One region of the Thalassobacillus hwangdonensis genome, then DNA from elsewhere that is predicted to be linked to it. Evidence: a T-box and tRNA genes for the amino acid it is inferred to sense, from the RefSeq annotation. Region 1 holds a T-box; the other holds one or more tRNA genes.
What was found. The T-box of region 1 lies ahead of metG (methionine--tRNA ligase). A T-box ahead of a tRNA ligase gene usually reads a tRNA of that ligase, here a tRNA-Met.
Positions count from the first base shown of each region.

Region 2: it encodes a tRNA-Met, which carries the amino acid that the T-box ahead of metG (methionine--tRNA ligase) is inferred to sense. The anticodon was not compared.

Region 1 is NZ_JBHTKL010000006.1:91,234-101,570, reverse strand. It holds gene ACFQ2J_RS15965 (class I SAM-dependent methyltransferase) at 198-893, shown strand; T-box leader at 960-1,224, shown strand; gene metG (methionine--tRNA ligase) at 1,276-2,910, shown strand; gene ACFQ2J_RS15955 (Nmad3 family putative nucleotide modification protein) at 3,007-3,927, shown strand; gene ACFQ2J_RS15950 (alpha/beta fold hydrolase) at 4,008-4,820, shown strand; gene ACFQ2J_RS15945 (PepSY domain-containing protein) at 4,891-5,298, opposite strand; gene ACFQ2J_RS15940 (response regulator transcription factor) at 5,479-6,171, shown strand; gene ACFQ2J_RS15935 (sensor histidine kinase) at 6,201-7,583, shown strand; gene ACFQ2J_RS15930 (phenylacetate--CoA ligase family protein) at 7,808-9,133, shown strand; gene ACFQ2J_RS15925 (hypothetical protein) at 9,510-9,989, shown strand; gene gvpA (gas vesicle structural protein GvpA) at 10,004-10,261, shown strand.
Region 2 is NZ_JBHTKL010000001.1:1,130,943-1,141,279, forward strand. It holds gene ACFQ2J_RS06065 (PstS family phosphate ABC transporter substrate-binding protein) at 1-759, opposite strand, end outside; gene ACFQ2J_RS06070 (peptidoglycan D,D-transpeptidase FtsI family protein) at 1,018-3,219, opposite strand; gene ACFQ2J_RS06075 (MFS transporter) at 3,304-4,584, opposite strand; gene ACFQ2J_RS06080 (superoxide dismutase) at 4,724-5,335, opposite strand; tRNA gene ACFQ2J_RS06085 (tRNA-Phe) at 5,558-5,630, opposite strand; tRNA gene ACFQ2J_RS06090 (tRNA-Ser) at 5,900-5,992, opposite strand; tRNA gene ACFQ2J_RS06095 (tRNA-Ile) at 6,003-6,079, opposite strand; tRNA gene ACFQ2J_RS06100 (tRNA-His) at 6,083-6,158, opposite strand; tRNA gene ACFQ2J_RS06105 (tRNA-Met) at 6,198-6,274, opposite strand; tRNA gene ACFQ2J_RS06110 (tRNA-Asn) at 6,284-6,358, opposite strand; gene ACFQ2J_RS06115 (Na/Pi cotransporter family protein) at 6,598-8,226, opposite strand; gene ACFQ2J_RS06120 (DUF1189 family protein) at 8,456-8,956, shown strand; gene ACFQ2J_RS06125 (methyl-accepting chemotaxis protein) at 8,991-10,337, opposite strand, start outside.

The sequences.
Region 1 (10,337 bases):
ACGTTTTGCGGAAGAAAGGGTTTCAAAATTCTGGATATTCTTTTTACAAATTGAATCAGTTATTTAACATATGCGAGCCTTTATTAAACAAAACTCACACCTATTTGTACAAACTCGGAAACTTATTATACAAACTCCACTTAGACACCATTACTCCCTCTGAAAATGGTAAAATATAGTGAGAGGATGGTGGGGAAATGATACGTACATATGATGATCTCTTAAACATGCTCGATGACCAGTTAATGGCCGAGCGCACCTTTGACTGGAATGAATTCTACAAAGATCGGAATAAGAAAATTCCGTTTTTCATCAATGCTCCTGATGAAAATCTAGTAAGCTATTTTCAACAGAAAATGATCCAGCCCCAAAAGGTGTTGGAGTTGGGTTGCGGTCCAGGAAGAAATGCACTTTACCTCGCGCAGCAAGGATGTGATGTTGACGCAGTGGATCGATCGACAGAAGGTTTGAAATGGGGAGAAGAACGATCAAAGGAGATGGGGTTGGACGTTCAGTTCAGGAACGAAGACATCTTTAACCTGGATGTGGAGAAGGCATCCTATGACCTAGTCTATGATTCAGGCTGTTTTCATCATATTGCTCCTCACCGAAGAATGAATTATCTTGAATTATTGAATAAATCGCTGAAGCCCGGCGGTCATTTTGCGCTCACCTGCTTTGTGGAAAACGGCCCACTTGGCGGCTCTTCTATGGAGGACTGGGAAGTATATGAACAACGTTCCCTCCAAGGTGGATTAGGGTTTACCCCGGAAAAGTTGCAAACGATTTTCCAAGACTTCGAAGTAATCGAAATCAGGGAAATGAACGCATTCGAAGGTGAAGATTTATTCGGTGTAGAAGGTTTGCTGACTGCATTATTTCGGAAAGTTTAATAAAGAGCTGAGAAAAAAACTTTTATTTTCAATGTCGTTGTGCCATAATAAGGAAAATTAACTTTAATAAATGCAGAGATAAGGAAAGTAGATGGACTTCATTTTCTCACAGAGAGCTTCGGAAGCTGAAAAGAAGCAGGAAATCGTCGATCGAAAATGGCCTTTGAGCTGCCTGGTCGAGTCTTTGATGGATTAGATCAGGACGAGAGTTGTCACTCGTTATAAATGACAGAGTATAAGGGCAGTAACGCTGCTCCGTACTTATGGAGGCTGATCATGTGAGTGATCAGTGAATCAAGGTGGTACCACGAGATCAAACCTCGTCCTTAGGCAATAGTGTCTAAGGGCGAGGTTTTTTATTTTTCAAGAGGAGATGAGTTACATGAATGTATTGATTGGTGGAGCTTGGCCATATGCGAATGGGTCCCTGCATTTAGGGCATCTGGTGGCACTTTTACCTGGAGATATCCTGGCGAGGTACTATCGTCAGAAGGGCGAGAAGGTGTTATATGTATCAGGGAGTGATTGTAATGGAACACCGATTGCCATCAAGGCGAAACAGGAAGGGGTAACGACACAGGAGATCGCCGACAAGTATCATAAGGAATTCAGTGAGTGCTTCGGAGCAATTGGATTTACCTATGATTGTTATTCCCGTACAGATGCGCCTCAACATCATAGCGTCGTACAGGAAATTTTTCTGGAGTTGCTACGAAATGGTCACTTATATAAAAAAGAAGTGGAACAATGCTACTGTTCAACATGTGTGCAATTTCTTCCTGATCGTTATGTAGAAGGGACTTGTCCGAATTGCGGTAAGGATGCGAGAGGGGATCAATGTGATCACTGCTCTGCGATTCTGGATCCACTTGATCTGGTCGACCGCACATGCAAGTTGTGCGGGAACACCCCGGCCATCGAAAAGACGGAACACTTCTATTTTAAGTTGAGCAATTTCAAACAAGAGCTAGAGGAGCTCGTGGGAAAGGCGAAGCAGGAAGGAGCCTGGAGGACGAATGCGATCCAGCTTACAGAAAGATATTTGAAGGAAGGACTACCGGACCGTGCTGTATCACGCGATCTTCCTAATGGTGTCAGTGTCCCAGTGGAAGGGTATGAGGATAAGAAAATTTATGTATGGATCGAAGCGGTTTCTGGTTACTATTCTGCCAGCAGGCTATGGGCGGAACAATCGGAGTGTGAGGAACAAGGATTTTGGAAGGAAGATACGGTTTCCTACTACGTTCATGGAAAGGATAACATTCCATTCCACAGCATCATATGGCCTTCGATTCTATCTGGTATCAACCAACCAGCACGGCCGAGCCATATCGTTTCGAGCGAGTATCTTACTTTAGAGCAGAAGAAACTGTCTACAAGTAAGAATTGGGCGGTGTGGGTGCCGGATCTGTTGGAGCGCTATGACCCAGATTCGATCCGCTACTTCCTGACAGCCAATGCTCCCGAAAGCAGAGATGCAGACTTTTCCTGGCGGGAGTTCATATACAGTCATAATAGTGAGCTGCTTGGTGCATATGGGAATTTTGTCAATCGTACATTGAAGTTTATTGAAAAGTCTTTCGACAGCAAGGTTCCGCATGGAAAAGTGGATGAATCCATCCAGACGGAGACACAGAAATTATTTGAAAGAGCAGGAGCTTTAATCGAGGGATCACAGTTCAAAAAGGCGCTAGAAGAAATTTTTGATTTTGTCAGAAGTGCGAACAAATACTTTGATGAACAGAAGCCTTGGATTCAAGTGAAAGAAAAGCCAGATGCATGTCAGGACACGTTGGCGACCTGCACCTATATCATTGCCAACCTCGCACAATTACTGCATCCATTTTTACCTTTCTCAAGCGAAAAGGTAAGGGCAATGCTTCAATTGGAAGCATTGGAGTGGAATCCGATCGAAGTAGGTGATACAACGCTACATGATGTGCAGCCTTTGTTTGAAAGGATTGAAAAAGAAAAAATCCAGGAGGAACTGGATCGTTTATATGACGGCGTGTCTTAAAAGTTTGGATTGATGAGGTTTCCTTTAAAAATAAAGGTGTCGAGACTTGAATGACGTAATTTAAAGGTAGGACAGAAAATAGGAAAGGAGACAAGAATGGAAAAACTTATTTTAAGTCGTAAGGGATTCGATTCTTCAGCTGGGTATGGCTATTCGCCATTTGATCCCGAAACTGGAAAATATATCGTACTTCCGATACCGGAAGATGAAGCGAAAGACAGTGGGTACACTTTTGAAGAGTTGAAAGTGATAAACAATTACCTGGAAGGGATGAGGGCAGCGAATTTAAAAGAACTCATCAAAGATCCAAAGATGGGATACAGCAAAAAGTCGATTCAGGTCATTGAGAATTCCCATGCTCACTACGACCCTGTTTTGGGAATACCCCCTTGGCTTAAGAATGGACCAAAATTCGGAGCTTTTGGGCAGTCGGAAGCAGCAGCCGGCCACTTAAGGAACAATGGTGTCGGTGAAGGTAGTATCTTTTTGTTCTTCAGCAGGTTCAAGCCGATGAAAAATCGGGTCCACCCACTTGACCCTAGAGCCTCGTGGACGGATGGAGCGTATTTTTTATATGGATGGTTGAAGGTAGGGAAAGTAATCACAAAGGAAAATCAGAACGAGCTGCCATCTGCTGTGAAAGAGAAACATCCGCACGGCTCTGCAGTGGACTTCCGAAATAGAGAAAATAATACGATTTATCTTGCTGCTGATAAATTATTTGATGATCATGATATTCCGGGCTGTGGATACTTCCCGAGGCTGACGAATAAGTTGCTGCTATCCTCAGAAGCGCATAAGAACAAGCCGAGCATCTGGAAACTGCCTTCCTTCTTCCATGAAGAAGAATTTTTACCTACCTATTTAAACGTGCCAGATAAGTTGGAAAATCGCTGGTTCCTATGCCCGGATGAAAGCGAATCCTGTTTTGTTCAAACGACCGGAAGAGGCCAGGAGTACGTTTCCAGCCTTAAAGGAAAATCACTAAACTGGTTGCGGTCACTGTTTGATATCTGATTGTAAAAGCCTCATAAGCGATGAAGCGTTGAATAGGATAGATAATGGGTGAAAATTCAAATGAATCAGGGGGCTTGTAAATGCCATATATGGAGATAGAAAAAGGTGTGAATCTGTACTACGAAGATAAAGGGGAAGGAAAACCTGTCATTTTTATTCATGGGGTGTGGATGACAAGCCGTTTTTTTCATAAACAGATTCCTTATTTCAGTGAAAACTATCGCACCATTGCGGTTGATCTTCGCAGTCACGGAAAATCACCGGATGTTTCCTACGGCAATACCGTGGCAACCTACGCACAAGATTTAAACGTGTTCATCGACAAGCTTGGTTTGAAGGATGTCACCCTCGATGGGTGGTCGATGGGGGCATTTGTCATCTGGGAGTATCTTCACCAATTTGGTGGGTCAAACCTTAAGGCCACCGTCATCGTGGATGAGTTGGCATCAGACTTCAAATGGCCGGATTTTGAAATCGGAGCATTCGATCTTCATAGCCTTGCGGGAATGATGCAAGGAATTCAAACGGATCAGGAAGGCTTGTTGAGAGGATTCCTCCCGTTGATGTTCAAAGAGGACTTGTCTGAAGAAGAACTGGCATGGATGCTGGAAGAGACAATGAAAATTCCGAGTTCCATTGCTGGTGCCATCCTGTTTGATCAATCGGTGATCGACTGCCGCCCATACCTTTCTGAAATTGATGTGCCGACGCTGCTTTGCTTTGGGAGGGAAGAGAAGCTGATTCCTGTAGCTGCAGGTGAGCATCTTCATCAGGAAATTAAAGGATCGACACTGGAAATCTTTGAAGAGAGCTGTCACTGCCCTTTCCTCGAAGAACCGGAAAGATTCAACCAAGTCGTCGACGCCTTCATCCAATCATTGGAACTGCATTAATGCTTTAACGCAAGTGGGGACAGTCCCTCATCACTTTAAAGTGATGATGAGGGACTGTCCCCATTTCTGCTTACTTTTGCTTGTCTTCATTTTCGTTTTTATCGTCTTGGTCTTCTTTTCCGTCATCATCGTTTTCGTCGTCTTCATCATCCTGCTCAACATCGAGAACTTTTCCTGTGTTGCCGTCTACTTCAACTTCTGTGACGCCAGTCTCGGTTCGGATATCGAATTCATAAACGATTGTACCGTCATCTTTTTCCACTTCCGTAGCAACGACTTCGCCTGACACTTTATCTGTCGCAACCTTTTCTGCCTCGGATTCTGATAGCTTCGCTTCCTCGATCAATTGACTTTGGTTCTGATTATCGCTAGATGCAAAGACATCTTCTACCTGGTCCGTTTCTGCGAGCAGCAAGGAACCGCCTGCAATACCCAAAGTGACCGCACCGATGATGATCATTTTTTTTGTGATTTTCATGTTTATCCCTCCAATTGATTTCTACACTTGTTATTTTACGGGTGATAAATAAATTAATAAGGAGGACATGATGAGCATTTCATGAAAAGACTCTCATCAAATTCTCATTTTATATGTAGTGATTATCTATTTTAGGGAAGGTAGAATATTAATAGACAAATGTTGTGCGAGGTGGTTACAGTGTCGGAGGTTTCTGTTTTACTGGTCGAGGATGAAAGTAATGTAGCACAATTCGTTCGGTTGGAGCTTGAACATGAAGGCTATGAAGTCGGTGTCGCTAACGATGGGGAAGAAGCCATGAAGGCATACAAAGAGAAGGCCTGGGACATCATTTTACTCGATTGGATGCTTCCGAAGCTCGATGGCTTGGAAGTATGCAGACGAATCCGAAAGAAGAGTGATGTTCCAATCATCATGCTTACTGCCAGAGATTATGTCGGCGACAAAATAGCAGGACTGGATCGAGGAGCGGATGATTATCTCACCAAACCGTTTGATATTGAAGAATTGCTTGCGCGGATCCGTGCCTTGCTTCGCCGTCAACAGGGCAGCAAAAAGGACGAGAATGATGAAAACTTGTTAAGGATGGAAGATCTGATCGTCCAGTTGAAAAGCCGGCAGGTCACACGTGCGGGGAATCCGGTTGATCTTACGCAAAGAGAGTTCGACCTGTTAGTTTTTTTGATGAAGCACAAAGGGGAAGCGCTTAGTCGGGAATGGCTGTTGTCTGCCGTCTGGGGGTATGAGTTCGCCGGTGAAACGAATGTTGTCGATGTGTATATCCGCTATTTAAGGAACAAGTTGGACAGAGATTACCAACCGAAACTGATCCACACAGTTCGGGGCATCGGATACATGATGAATACAACTTGATTGCAGACAGTCGAAAGGGGGGAGAATGCGTGAAAGATAACTCAATCTTCCATCGAAAAAGAACATTGATCACACAGTTTACAAAATCGTATAGTTTGCATTTCGTTATAGCACTCCTCCTCATCGGAATCGCTGTGCTTATAGGTGTCAGCTTTTTTCTTTTTCAAAATGTACAGGACGAACGGGAAGTTGTAGAAGAAAAGTTACAGGATGTCACCACAGAAAATCAATTGAATTGGCAAAGTACGTTGGATGAGGTCCTTTACCCTGATCACCCTGATTTTTTCGTAGAGGTTGCATTTGAGGGGAAAGCCATCGCGCAATCGAGAGACTGGGAAGATATGATTGAAGATGAAGACCAATCGGAAGTATTGGGTTCCTCCCATTGGATTTGGAATGAAGACGAGGGGCTGTTCTATAAGACTGACGCAAATGCTGGATCAGGTAGTTCCTACACACTGTTCATCCACTTGGAGGATGAAGTGGAGTTTCTTACTCTTATTGCACAGATCCTATTCTTTGTCGGTCTTACAAGTCTCATTGTCGGTTCCATATTGATTCATCAGTTTACGAAAAAAAGCCTGCAGCCGCTACTTTCTATTACAGATGCAGTCGGAAGGATGAAGGGGACAGGGGATTTGAATGAAAGGATTCCGGTTCCTGGACAACCTTACGAGCTGCAACAGCTTGGAACGAAATTCAATACTTTGCTGGAACAAATCGAAGACCAATTCGAAAGGGAAAAGAGCTTTGTAGCCAATGCTTCGCATGAATTGCGTACACCATTGACTTCATTCAGAGGTCATTTGAACCTGCTCAGAAGGTGGGGGAAGAAAGATCTGGAAGTGCTTGATCAGTCCATCCATGCATTGAGCGAAGAAAGTGACCGCATGGAGCGGATGATGGAACAAATGTTAATGATCGCAAGAAATGAACATCAACAGATACGTAGGGAAAAAGTGGATTTAAGCATATTGGTGAGAGAAGCAGTGGAACAATTCCAACCGAGGGATCATGTGAAGTTTGAAAAGCATATAGAGGAACAGGTATGTGTGGATGGGGACAAAGATCAAATTCGCCAGATCGCGGTGATCCTGCTTGAAAATGCGATTCGCTATACGGAGGAAGGCAAAATTCGTATCAGTTTGTACGACAACGGTGAAAAAGCTGTACTTCAGATCTCCGACACGGGTATCGGAATTCCTGAAGAAGATCAGGACAAGATTTTTGACAGGTTCTACCGCGTCGATAAAAACCGTTCAAGAGCTACCGGAGGCACTGGACTTGGCTTATCCATCGCCAGACAACTGGTGGAGAACCATAACGGTCACATCCATCTTTCAAGTAAAGAAGACGAAGGCAGCACCTTCACCGTCCATCTACCGACAGGGGACAGTCCCTCAGCGCTTTAAAGCGCTGAGGGACTGTCCCCACTTACGTTAATGCGGTGGAGTGATGCTGCGTTATGTTCATAGGTATTTATTCTGAAAATTTTCATTACACATTGACTTTCCACTATTTTCCCATTACATTAAGTGTTAATAACACTGTACATACTATCCGTCCTATTTTCGTTATATTAATATATCAAATAACATTCCTAGCTATCATTCATGAGTTCAAGGAGGAATTCAAAGTGATTTTGCATCAAATTGAAACCGCTTCCAAAGAAGAAATGCAGGAAGTACAGTTGAAGCGCCTCAAAAAGACGATAGGAAACGTGTATGAAAATGTCCGTTTTCATAGAGAGAGATTTGATGATGCTGGAATATCCCCAGACGATATCCGGTCACTGGATGATTTACGTAACTTACCTTTTATGAAAAAATCCGACCTTCGTGCACATTACCCGTTCGGCCTGTTCGCAGTCGAACAGAAGGAGCTCGTTCGCATCCATGCTTCTTCCGGTACAAGTGGGAAACCTACCGTCGTCGGTTATACGAAAACCGATATTGAAATGTGGGGAGATCTTGTAGCAAGAGCGATTGCAATTGCTGGAGGAGGACCTGGAGAAATCCTTCATAATGCATATGGATATGGCCTGTTCACTGGAGGGCTGGGTCTTCATTATGGAAGTGAAGCGCTTGGAATGGCCACCGTTCCGATTTCAGGTGGAAATACTGGGCGACAAATCACGCTGATTGAAGATTTTAAACCAACTGTCATATGTGGTACCCCATCCTACCTTTTGAATATTGCAGAACAAATGGAGGAAGACGGGAAGGATCCGAGGAAAACTGCGTTGAAGTACGGAATATTCGGAGCAGAGCCATGGTCCGAAGAGATGAGGCGGACCCTTGAAGAGAAATTCGATATTAAAGCATGTGATATTTACGGATTGAGTGAAGTAATGGGTCCAGGTGTAGCAATGGAATGTCATGAAGCGCAGGACGGGCTGCACATCGCTGAAGATCATTTCTTTGTAGAAGTCATCGATCCGGATATATTGGAACCTGTGCCGGATGGACAGGATGGTGAACTGGTTTTCACAAGCTTGACGAAAGAGGCTTTTCCGGTCATCCGCTATCGTTCAGGAGATATCGCATCCATCCAGCGCGGAAAGTGCAAATGTGGAAGGACTACCTTGAAAATGTCGCGCGTGAAAGGTCGTATCGATGATATGCTGATCATCCGCGGTGTAAATGTTTTCCCGTCTGAAATTGAACATTACCTGCTATCTGTGGATGGGATTGTTCCGCACTATCAATTGCACTTGACTAAGAAAGGAACGATGCAGCACGTCGAACTGCAGGTGGAAGTGGATGATAATTTTTATTATGAAATCAACAGGGACATGGAGCATGAAGAAGTGAGAGATTTGGTAAAAGAGATTCAGCGAATCATGAAAAGCAGATGCCTGATCAGCGTGGATGTGAAGGTTCATAAGCCGAAAATGATCCCTCGCTCTCAAGGAAAAGCGGTACGCATCATCGACCGCACCAAAGAAACAGTAGAAGTTTAATGAAAAGGCAGCACCCTACTATTCGTGGGTGCTGCCTTTTTTGTACCAATCATGATTTATGATTGAGCAATTTACTCCAACGTATATAGTACCAATTTCGTATATCTCAACCTTTTCTATAAAAAAATTCAGGATTTTTTTGAAATAATGAATCTGTAACAGTTGTAATTTTTTATCCTACGTTACCTTCGTTTTCCAATAATGCCAGTCACTCTTCCTCCTTGGTTTTATTACAATCCTGGTACCATCTTCCAATAATTTGCTTTTAGGTATTTCAGCATAGTTTTTAAAAGCTGAATAAGGGAATCCAATCGAACAAGCAGCCATTTCGCTGATGGATGTGCCTGCTGATTGTTGCAAGTAAAGGAGGGATCGTTTGAGTACGAACAACGAAAATGATCCTAGAGAGAAGATTTCCGATTGGAAGGACAAAGCGAAAGAAGGGGTTAAATCCTCCGCACAGCTGATTAAGAGAGGTTTTAAAAAGGACAGCGACCTGACGGATGATATGCAGAGTGAAGCGAAAGATCAGATGGTCGACTATATGCAGTCGAAGGCAGAAGATCGTATTCATTCGAAAGCGGATGCTGCGCAGGATCAGTTGGAGAATAAAGTACATTCCAAGGCAGAAGAGTTAAGGGATAACGTACAAGAGTCCTTGCTGAAGGCCCGAGAGAAATTGAAGAAGTTTAAAGAAGCGGGAGAATCCTTTCAATCGAAAATCGGAGATGATGATCGTTCCATCAAAGGGGTCGATCAAATAAAGAGCTATTCCAACGTGAAAAGCTCGACGCAAATCAAAGGGTACGAAGACGTGAAGAAGCCTAGTGCAGTAAAGACAATCCCATCTAAGTGAAGGAGAGAATGAGAATGGCAGTAAAGAAAACCGGAGATAGTTCAAGTCTGGCAGATGTTGTCGATCGTATTTTGGATAAAGGCGTTGTTATTGACGCTTTCGCACGTGTATCACTTGTGGGTATCGAATTGATTACCGTTGAGGCACGTGTCGTAATTGCCAGTGTTGATACTTGGTTGAGATATGCAGAAGCAGTCGGATTGCTTCGCGATGATTATGAAAATCAAGGTCTGGAAAATCAGGAAAACGAACGCAGCAGACTATCTATCTAATAGGAGAAAGGGTCACTCAGTGAGCTGACCCTGCTCCAAATCTATTTTTACGAAGGTGATGAATCCCGTGAAAATC
Region 2 (10,337 bases), on a different contig from region 1:
ATCGATTCCAAGCACTTTCAATTTATCTTCGTTTTCCGCATAGTACGCGTATCCAAAGAATCCGATTGCGTTAGGGTCACTTTCGATTCCACGAACTAGTACGTTGTCATCTTCAGATAGTGTTGTATTTTCGCCTTCTTTCATCGGCTTCTCTTCAAGAATCACTTCATTGAAGTAATCAAATGTACCAGAGTCATGTCCTGGGCTGTAGATTTTGATTGTTTCTTCCGGCCATTCAGGATTGAGATCTGACCACTTTGTAGCATCTGATTCATCAAGGAAGATTTGACGAAGTTGTTCGATTGTTAATTCATCGACAAAGTCATTTTGTTTACTAACTACTACAGAAAGTCCATCTTTCGCGAGTTCCAATTCTTTCAATTCAATTCCATTTTCTTCAGCTGTTGCTTTCTCTTCTTCTTTGATAGGTCGGGAAGCGTTACTTAGGTCGATTTCACCTTTTGTTGACTTTTTGAAGCCACCACCGGAACCTGAAGTATTTACTGTTACATTCACATCAGGATTTTCTTTGTTGTATTCATACGTCAATGCTTCCATGATAGGGAATACGGTAGAAGATCCATCAATTGCAATTGCTCCTGATACTGCTTCTCCGCCTTCAGCAGATTCTCCATTACTATCTGATGAATTTGAATCATCAGTACCTTCTGCATCTTCTGGTGCGTTGCCACAAGCAGCCAATGCACCGAGCATTAGGATAAGTGTGAATAATAGTGCGAAGTGCTTAAAGTTCTTCATTTCTTTTCCCCCTACGTATCTGTAGTATTTTTGATTGGCTTGACCAACCTACAATTCATATCTTAAGTCCCAAGTATTAAAGCTATATAAATCAGATGTTAAGGTTTTGTAAATTGGGTGATTTTCTTGTATATTGTCGAAATTCATACTTAGACCCTTGATATGGTGCGGCAGGTGCCATGCCTTTAGATAGTGTCCCAATAATTTCAATAAATGATGTAATTTTCTGGACAAAAAAAAGAGTGACACCCTAAGGTATCACTCTTGTTCAGATTCTTCGTCTTCCTCTGTATCTTCTTTATCTTCGTCGGTGAGATCCATATCGACGCCTTGTTCCTGACGTTCTTTTTTCAGTTCAAAATATGCATCAAGAATGTCTCTGCCGATCAGTTTGTTGACGTTGTAGCTGTATCCTTTTTTAAGGTTCGGTACGATGACAGAATATGCTACTTCAGGGTTATCATGGGGGGCATATCCTACAAGTGTATGATTTTCCGTATCAACTCCATCTATAATATTCCCTTCGTCATCCCTAATATAAGCAGTGTTTTCAGCAGTTCCAGTTTTTGCAGCTGGACTGTATTCCGCAGGTTTGTCATATTCAGGGACAAGTCCTTGAAATACAGTATATGCAGTACCTCCAGAACTTTGCGCGACTTGTCTGAACCCTTCCTGGACCCGTTTAATCAGGGATTCATCCATTTCGATCCGATTGAGCACATCGGTGTCATTCTTTTCAAGTAATGGTCCAAGTTCACCTTTTTCATTGATCGGTTTTCTGACTTCGCTGACGATATGTGGACGGATACGATAGCCCCCATTTGCAATTGTCGATACATATTGAGCTAACTGCATTGCTGTATAAGTATCGTACTGGCCAATCATGAAGTCCAGCATATTACCCTGATCTTCCGGATTGGTACCTACAAGTCCTCGAGATTCAGACGGCATATCAATACCAGTTTTCACTCCTAATCCAAACTGATTGAAATAATAATGCAGTCTTTCATAAGTATCGGCTTTGAAATCTAATTTACCCATCGGTTCATACCTATCTCCTCCGAGCCGGTATGCAGCCAGGAACATGTAGACGTTTGAAGAATACTTTAATGCTGAAATATCATTCACTAGTCCCAATTGGCGATAGGAACCTTTTTTCAACGGCTGCCCATTTTCACCAGGCACAATCAACGGTCTATCATAGATAGTATGTCCCGGCTGAAAGACACCTTCATGCAAGGCTGTCAACACACTCGCACCTTTAACCGTTGAACCAGGAAGATGCTGCTCCTGAATTACTTTGTACGAGCGATCGTAGAATTCAGGTTCATCTTTATCGCGATCACGATTATACGTCCATCCACTAAGCGCCAGCACTTCCCCTGTGTTAGGGTCCATCATCGCAACCATTGCATCTTCTGCAAAGCGATTGTTATAAGGCGACTTCTGGATGACTTCCTTCAGCCTTTTCTTTACGATTTCATCGACCTTTGCCTGTAATTCCATATCAATGGAAAGCAGAAGGTCGTTACCTCTCGAACCTTCTCTTACTACTTCGGTCTCTACCACATTTTGATCTTTATCAGTAAGGTAGCGGACTTTTTCTTTTATTCCGCGCAAGTAGCTTTCATATTCTTTCTCCAATCCACTTTCACCGACACGATCATTACGGCTGTAATCCAGTGACAGATAATAGTCGAGATTAGATCGAGGAATACCTTGTTTACTGCTGGTAATGCTACCAATATAATTTCGGAAAGTACCACCTAGAGGATACTGTCTAACCCAGTCAGATGTTACATTGATCCCTGCCAGTTTGTTTAGATTCTCAGCCACCGTAGCAAACTCCTCTACGGATATATCCTCATTCTTGATAACGTGTGGAGCAAGTTCGGAAGCCTGGTCCAATTCTTTCTTGATCGCTATGACCTCAAGTTCTTCTATTGAATAACCATCGACTTCTTCTTCCTCGATACGATCAAGCATCAACTGATATTCTTCACCGCCATCAAGCTTTTCAGATTCTTCATCACTGATCCGTGAACGTACTTCATCTTCGTTCAATAAATAGAAATATTCTTTTCGATCGCGAAGCCTTACTTTCGCTTCAATCTCTTTTTGATCCCCCATATCGATATACTGGGTAAGCTTTTGTGCAAGCTCCAGTCGATCATGAGGCTGTACCCCTTTTGGAGGTGTGTAAGTGATCGAATAAAGCGGCTTATTATCGACGATCACTCTTCCGAATCGGTCATACATTTTTCCTCTTGGTACCGGTGTATGTACAGTGGTATTCACTGTACGATCGATTTTCTCCTGGAAGTCTTCCCCGTTCAGTATCTGAACGACCCCAAGTTGCAAAATCAATGTGGAAAACAGTAAAAAGATGACAAAAAATAATATATTCAACCGAAAAGGAAGGTGCGACTTTTTCTTCTTTTTATCCTTTTTGTTCCCCATCGTCCTCCCCCTTTAATTCTTCAAAATCACTTTCCCCATTATATCATTTTCATTACAGATTGAAACATGATACGAATCGACTATTTACCTGTTCTTACTGCCAGTTACAGTCGGCTCCGCTCCGAGCAGTTCATCTGTACCATGTTGTTTTTTCAAATTGATGTCTTTAATGAAAAAGTAGATCCAAAAATGACCAGAGCCTACAAGCAACAGGATATAAGGAATGGCTGTTTCCGCCCCAAAGAGTGTAATACCAGTCAGGAAAATGACAATGGAAATGATCCTCCCTGTATTAAGGAAGAGTTCTCTTACGACAATATATTCGATCCGCATCTCCGCAGCTTTCCACGCCTTCCCAATCACATCGTACGTCAAAGAAATATACGGCACATAAAGAATTGGATAAGAGACTCCGATGATTGCTGCGTAAATCAACAGCGTCGTGAAGTTCAATTCCATCAGCAGAATAGTCAAGGAAAGGTAAAGGGACGTCCCTCCGATAAAGATTGCCCATTTCCTCATTCTCGGTTTGATCCACTTGGAAGCCAGGAAGTAGAGTACGAAAGCTGATCCAGAATAGACCAGATTGAACATTCCAAGTGAAAGCTCACTTTGTGTCGTAATGTACACCCAAATCGTGATGACGAAAAGGAATGTACCTTCTCTTAAGCCCTGGAATACATGAGCATAAAGGATTCTCCTCCAATGGATATTCGTTTTTCTTTCCTGGATGATCCGTTTGAATGAAAAATTCCCCTTTGCTTTTCGCCGCTTCAGGAAAAAGCTTGCAATGACAGCACATATAAAAAGTAAAAAGGATACAGTAAAAATAACGGTGTATCCTGTAAAAGCTTCCATTTTCGCAATAATAAATCCAGCAAGAATCGGTCCGGTCATTCCTCCAAAAGATTGTAGCAATCCTAAGAATCCATTGAAGAAATCCCTCGTTTCAGGTTCGGTTATTTCAAACGTAAGCACATTGAATGCCAGCCAGTAGAATCCATAGCCGATACCGAGTAACGCACCTAGCATAATATTGAATTGTGCCGCTCGTTCTCCGACAATTAATACCGCCATGAAAAACAGGGATAAAAACACAACCCCCGACCTGAGTACAATGACGCGGTCGACTCGTTTCGCCCACCTGCCTGCAAAAATGAACGTCACCGGCTGCAAAATATATATACTTAAATTATATAAAGCAATGGCTGTGTACTCACCACTCGTCTGCTTCCAAAGATAAACGTTGACGAATGTATTGGAAAGGAAAATCCCTAATGAGTAAAGGCCACCGATCAACAATAGCAACAATAAATCACGATTGACTTCTGTTGGTCCTAAAATCGTACGAAATAACTTATTCATATCTCCAATCTCCTTTACATACCGTTAGTTTTCACAAATGAAAAGGAGATATACGAAACGATTAGGATGGAGGCTACAAGTATCTACAGGCATAAGAAAAAGCGCAGGCTTATTCGCCTACGCTTTCATGTGTCATTTATTATTTAGCTGCGTCAAAACGCTTGGAAACTTCGTCCCAATTTACAACGTTCCAGAATGCAGAAACGTAGTCAGGGCGTTTGTTCTGATATTTCAGGTAATACGCGTGCTCCCAAACATCAAGTCCAAGGATAGGAGTTTTACCTTCCATCAAAGGAGTGTCCTGGTTTGGCGTATCTGTAACTTCAAGGTTGCCATTATTGACAACAAGCCATGCCCAACCGGAGCCGAAGCGTCCTTTTGCAGCATTTTCGAATTTCTCTTTGAAGCTTTCTAAGCTTCCGAACGTATCATTGATTTTATCAGCAAGTTCACCAGATGGTGCACCGCCGCCATTCGGAGACATTACTGTCCAGAATAGGTTGTGGTTCGCAGCTCCGCCACCGTTGTTGCGTACTGCAGTACGGATATTTTCAGGTACAGCGTCAAGATTACCTAAAAGATCTTCAAGGGACTTGCTTTCTAGATCCGCATGTCCTTCCACCGCATTGTTAAGCTTAGTTACATAAGCGTTGTGGTGCTTCGTATGGTGGATGTTCATCGTTTCCTTATCGATGTGTGGTTCAAGTGCGTCGTAAGCATAAGGTAGTTCTGGTAGTTCAAATTTAGCCATAATGAAAATTCCTCCTTTATATTTATGTACATTAGAAGCTTCATGAAAAATGTTGCCTCTAATGCAACATTACCAAAGTGGTATGACCCATGCAAATCTTTTGCACATGAAAAGAAGGCCAAAAAATCGGCTCCGTAAATATTAATACCCATTGGGAATCATTTCAAACATGAAAAAACAGATAATAAAAAAACAAGCATCTCTGCTTGTTCTGGTTGAAAGTGGCTTGGGACGGAATCGAACCGCCGACACACGGATTTTCAGTCCGTTGCTCTACCGACTGAGCTACCAAGCCATAATAGTGAAAATTTGATTAATAGTATTTCCGCGACGTTCACGTGAATGTGCTCGTCGTTCGACTCGTTCTAGTTAGCCTCTGGCTTAATGTGTGGTGTTGAACTCCTCGCAAAGCCTACGCTGAAGATAATTCAAGAGGTTTACGGCTTCGCTACCAAGCCGGTGCTCTGATTTGTGTGAGACTGGTATTTGGTCACTCAAGTCTCTTGGTTCATTTTGGCTGTTCTCTTATTTTGGATGAGTTATTTTCTTCCTAAAAATAAAAAATGGCGGAGGAGGAGGGATTCGAACCCCCGCGGGCCGTGAAGCCCCTGTCGGTTTTCAAGACCGATCCCTTCAGCCGGACTTGGGTACTCCTCCGTCATATATATGGTGGACCCTGCAGGACTCGAACCTGCGACCGATCGGTTATGAGCCGATAGCTCTAACCAGCTGAGCTAAGGGTCCACATGGGGCGACCGGTGGGGATCGAACCCACGGATGCCGGAACCACAATCCGGTGCGTTAACCACTTCGCCACGACCGCCATGTGAATGATAAGTATTTAATTAATGAAACATATGTATGGTAGCGGCGGAGGGGATCGAACCCCCGACCTCACGGGTATGAACCGTACGCTCTCGCCAGCTGAGCTACACCGCCATGATCTCTTGGCTCCACCGGCAAGATTCGAACTTGCGACCGATCGGTTAACAGCCGATTGCTCTACCACTGAGCTACGGTGGATCAATATAAATAAGGATGTCATTGAGCTTGTCAGTTTTTAAAAAAATCTCTTGTGCATATGTAACTTCATTGAAGCGACAAGATTTAATATATCATGTCTCAGCACTTCTGTCAAAGGTATTTTTCAGAAGCTTTGTTAAGCGACAAAAATAATATAGCATGTTCTATCCGTTCATTCAACAATTTTTTCACTAAAAAAGAAGCGTACTCCTCGTTTGAGGAATACGCTTCTTACTGAGTTACTGTTCAGCTAGAACTTCTTCTGCAATATTGACGGCATGGTCCCCGATACGCTCAAGGTTGCTGATGATATCAACGAACACGATACCAGCCTGTCCAGAGCATAGTCCTTCATTCAGACGGATGATGTGCTTCTTGCGGTAAGCACGTTCCATTTGGTCAATTTGATCTTCCTTCTGCACAACGGCAAGTGCTTCTTCTCTATCCATATTTTCAAGCGCTCGCATCGCCTGCTTCACAGTCATCAAGGTTAGACTGATCATATCGTTTAAATCTTCATTTGCTTGTTCAGTAAGGTCCACTTTATTGGAGATCTTATAATCGATCAATTCGACAATATTTTCAAAGTGGTCACCAATTCGCTCGATGTCTCTGACAGAGTCCATCAATGCAGAGTGTTTATGACTTTCTTCATCAGAAAGCGGTGCTGATGATAGCTCGACTAGATAATCCGTAATCTTACGGTCGAGGTTATTCAAAGCATCCTCGATCTGCAGCGCCACTTCCGCATGCTTTTGTTTATGGTTATTCAGGTAATAACTTGTTTCTTCAAGTCCTTTATACGCATACTCACCCATGCGAATTACTTCTTCTTTCGCCTGATCCAGGGCAAGTGATGGAGATTGCTCAATGAAAATCGGATCAAGATGACGTGGTTTGAATTCTACAATAGAATCTTTACCTGGGATGACTTTCACAACAATCCAAGCCAATACTGCAATAAACGGGAATTGCAGAATCGTATTTGCAATATTGAAAGATCCGTGGGCAAATGCAATCGTCATCTCTGGTTCAAGGTCAAATTGGTTTCTTAAGAATTCGACATAAATCGTAAATGGCTTCAATAACAATAGGAACAGAACTGCACCTAGAACGTTGAATATTACGTGAACGGCTGCGGCACGTCTTGCTCCTACACTTGCACCGATAGCTGCAAGTACTGCTGTGATGGTTGTACCGATGTTATCACCGAATAGTACCGGCAAGGCTGCATCAATATCCATCAGCCCTTGTCCATAGAATTCTTGTAAAATACCGATGGTTGCACTGGAACTTTGTACGATTACAGTGAAAACTGTTCCAATTACAACACCAAGGATCGGGTTGTCACTCATGCTAACCGTCAGGTCATGGAATGTCTGAAGATCACGTAGCGGCTTAACCCCACCACTCATCACTTCCAGACCAAAGAAGAGCGCACCGAAACCAAATAGCGTCTGACCAATATAGGTGACTTTCTTACTCTTAAAGAAGAAGAGCAGTAATGCACCGACAGCTAAAATCGGAAGGCCGTATTCTTTAATATCAATACCAATAATGAATGCAGTCATCGTCGTTCCGATATTGGCACCCATGATGACACCAATTGCTTGTCTGAATGTCATAAATCCAGCGTTGACTAGTCCTACAGTCAGTACTGTGGTAGTCGAACTACTTTGCAGCAATGCCGTAACAATAGCACCTGCAAGGACACCCATGAATGGATTGCTTGTAAACCTGTCCAGCAAGTCTCTCAAACGCTCACCAGCAATTTTCTGCAATCCTTCCCCCATATACTTCAAACCGAATAGGAAAATACCGAGTCCACCAATAAACTCAAATATCATCTTCTGTACATCGATTTCCAAAAGATCTCCGTCCCTTCTCATCCAAGAATTATTATTTTTATTTATATATGATGGCGTTGAAACACCTCTACCATTATTGTCGATATATCTGCTTTTTGTAAAGGACCTCTCGACAAAATTAACACTAAATTTACAATCGTTTAAAACGGGGGTAATATTCGTTTGTTTTGCTTGTCCTTTTCTGCGTCCTTCTTTACTATTAAGAAAGAAACCGGAAGGGGAGAAATACATGAACAAAACAACGCAGTTGATAAAAAGCTTTTACAACTTCAAAATGATCGGAGCTTTCCGCATCCTCCCAATCGGAAAATCAATCGGATACATATTTTTTCTTAGTCTGATCGTTCTTATCCCTGTAATGGCAAGTATGTTACTTTCATTATTACTCTCAACAAGTGAATCCGTCGGTGGTGGAATGATGAAAGGAATTTCCGGAGGGGTGTTTTCAATCATCTTCCTTCCATTCATCTATCTGTTCATTTCTTTCTTCCTAATGGTGATGATCAGCTTTCTTTCATGGCTTGCTTATATCTATAGTGTCATTACCCATAAACGTATCAATTACAAACAATTATGGGTTGTCACATCTTTTGCTGTCACCGCACCGACATTAATACTGGTCATCGTGGAATCGTTCATCGTTTCCGTTACTTCATTAGTATGGGTCTACTTGTTAGGATGCATGCTTTATATTCTGTTAAGCCTCAGATATGTTCCAAGTAAAAAATGAAGCGTCGCCCCACACTGGGACGACGCTTCATTTTTTATGATGCCTTGATTAGATCGTGTTGTTCCTTCCTTTCCTTGTTCGCTCCCGGTACATCCGTTTCAAGCCCAACATTCTCATTCACCACACTTCCTAATTCCTGCGCCAGACCAACAAGCTGTTGTCTGATGCCTTCAGCATGCGTCATCTGGATCTGTTGGTTTTGGGCTGTTTCCAACAACCGATCACTTGAGTTAATGTGCTGCTTTGCGATCATTGAAAATTGTTCAAATGCGTTTTTCATTTCAGGTAAAATTCGCTCACCTTCTGTCACATAAGATTTGGCATCTTCAATCATTCGGTTGTACGACTCCATATGCGTCAACAGTTTTTCATAGGACTCTTCTGAAACATATGCTTGATTCAACTGATCCTTCAACTCATCTGTCAATAAACCAAACTGTTCTGTTAAATATAACCCAATCTGATTTGTTTCCTTCAGTTTTCCATCTATATCGATGGCGGTATCCTTCGAGCTTTCTGCCAATTTCCTCACTTCAGCCGCTACGACGGCAAACCCTTTTCCATCCTCACCAGCTCTTGATGCCTCAATCGTCGCATTCAGTGCAAGCAATTTCGTTCGTTCCGCAATCGATTGGATTCTTTCGCCGGAATCACGGATAGATGCCATATGAGTCTGGAAATATCGAACCCTGTCTTCCATTTGTTCAAGGCTTTTATGAAAGTGTTCAAAGGAACGGATGACATGCTGGACACTTTCATTACCTTTATCAACCGCTTTGTTCATTTCAGTCTGCTTATTGAACATTTTGTGCAGACGCCCCATCATTTCGTTGAAAACTTCCTCAAGAGTTCCAAAGGTCCTCTGCTGGTCATCGGTCCTATCTACTGCGGTTCGGCTGCTTTCTAATACCTCCTGCAGTTCACTGTTCAGTCCCCTTTGATACATCTCCAACCGATCAGATGCTTTAGCAAGATCTCCGCTGGAATGATCCAATTGAGTGACTGCTTCCTGAAGATTAGCCAACATGGAAGAAATTTTCCCGATCAACAATTGGTAACTTTTCGTCAATGATCGAATTTCAGGAATATCTGTCTTCAGCATCGCAGCATCTTCAAACTCCCCATTCCTTGCTTTTCGCATCATTTGCTGTAATTGAGTAAGTGGCTTCATCGTTTTCCTGATGAACAGATACACTGCCATTATGACTAGTACAAGCCCCACGATGCCAACGAGCAAAGAAAAATAAGCAAGCTGATTGATTTCATTCATGAAGTCAGCAGCAGGGAAACTGATCAGATAAATCCCCTGCAGCTCCTGGATTGGTATATAGGAAAAAACATAGCGCTCCCCTTTCCAGTCGTGCATAACCGTACCATTTTC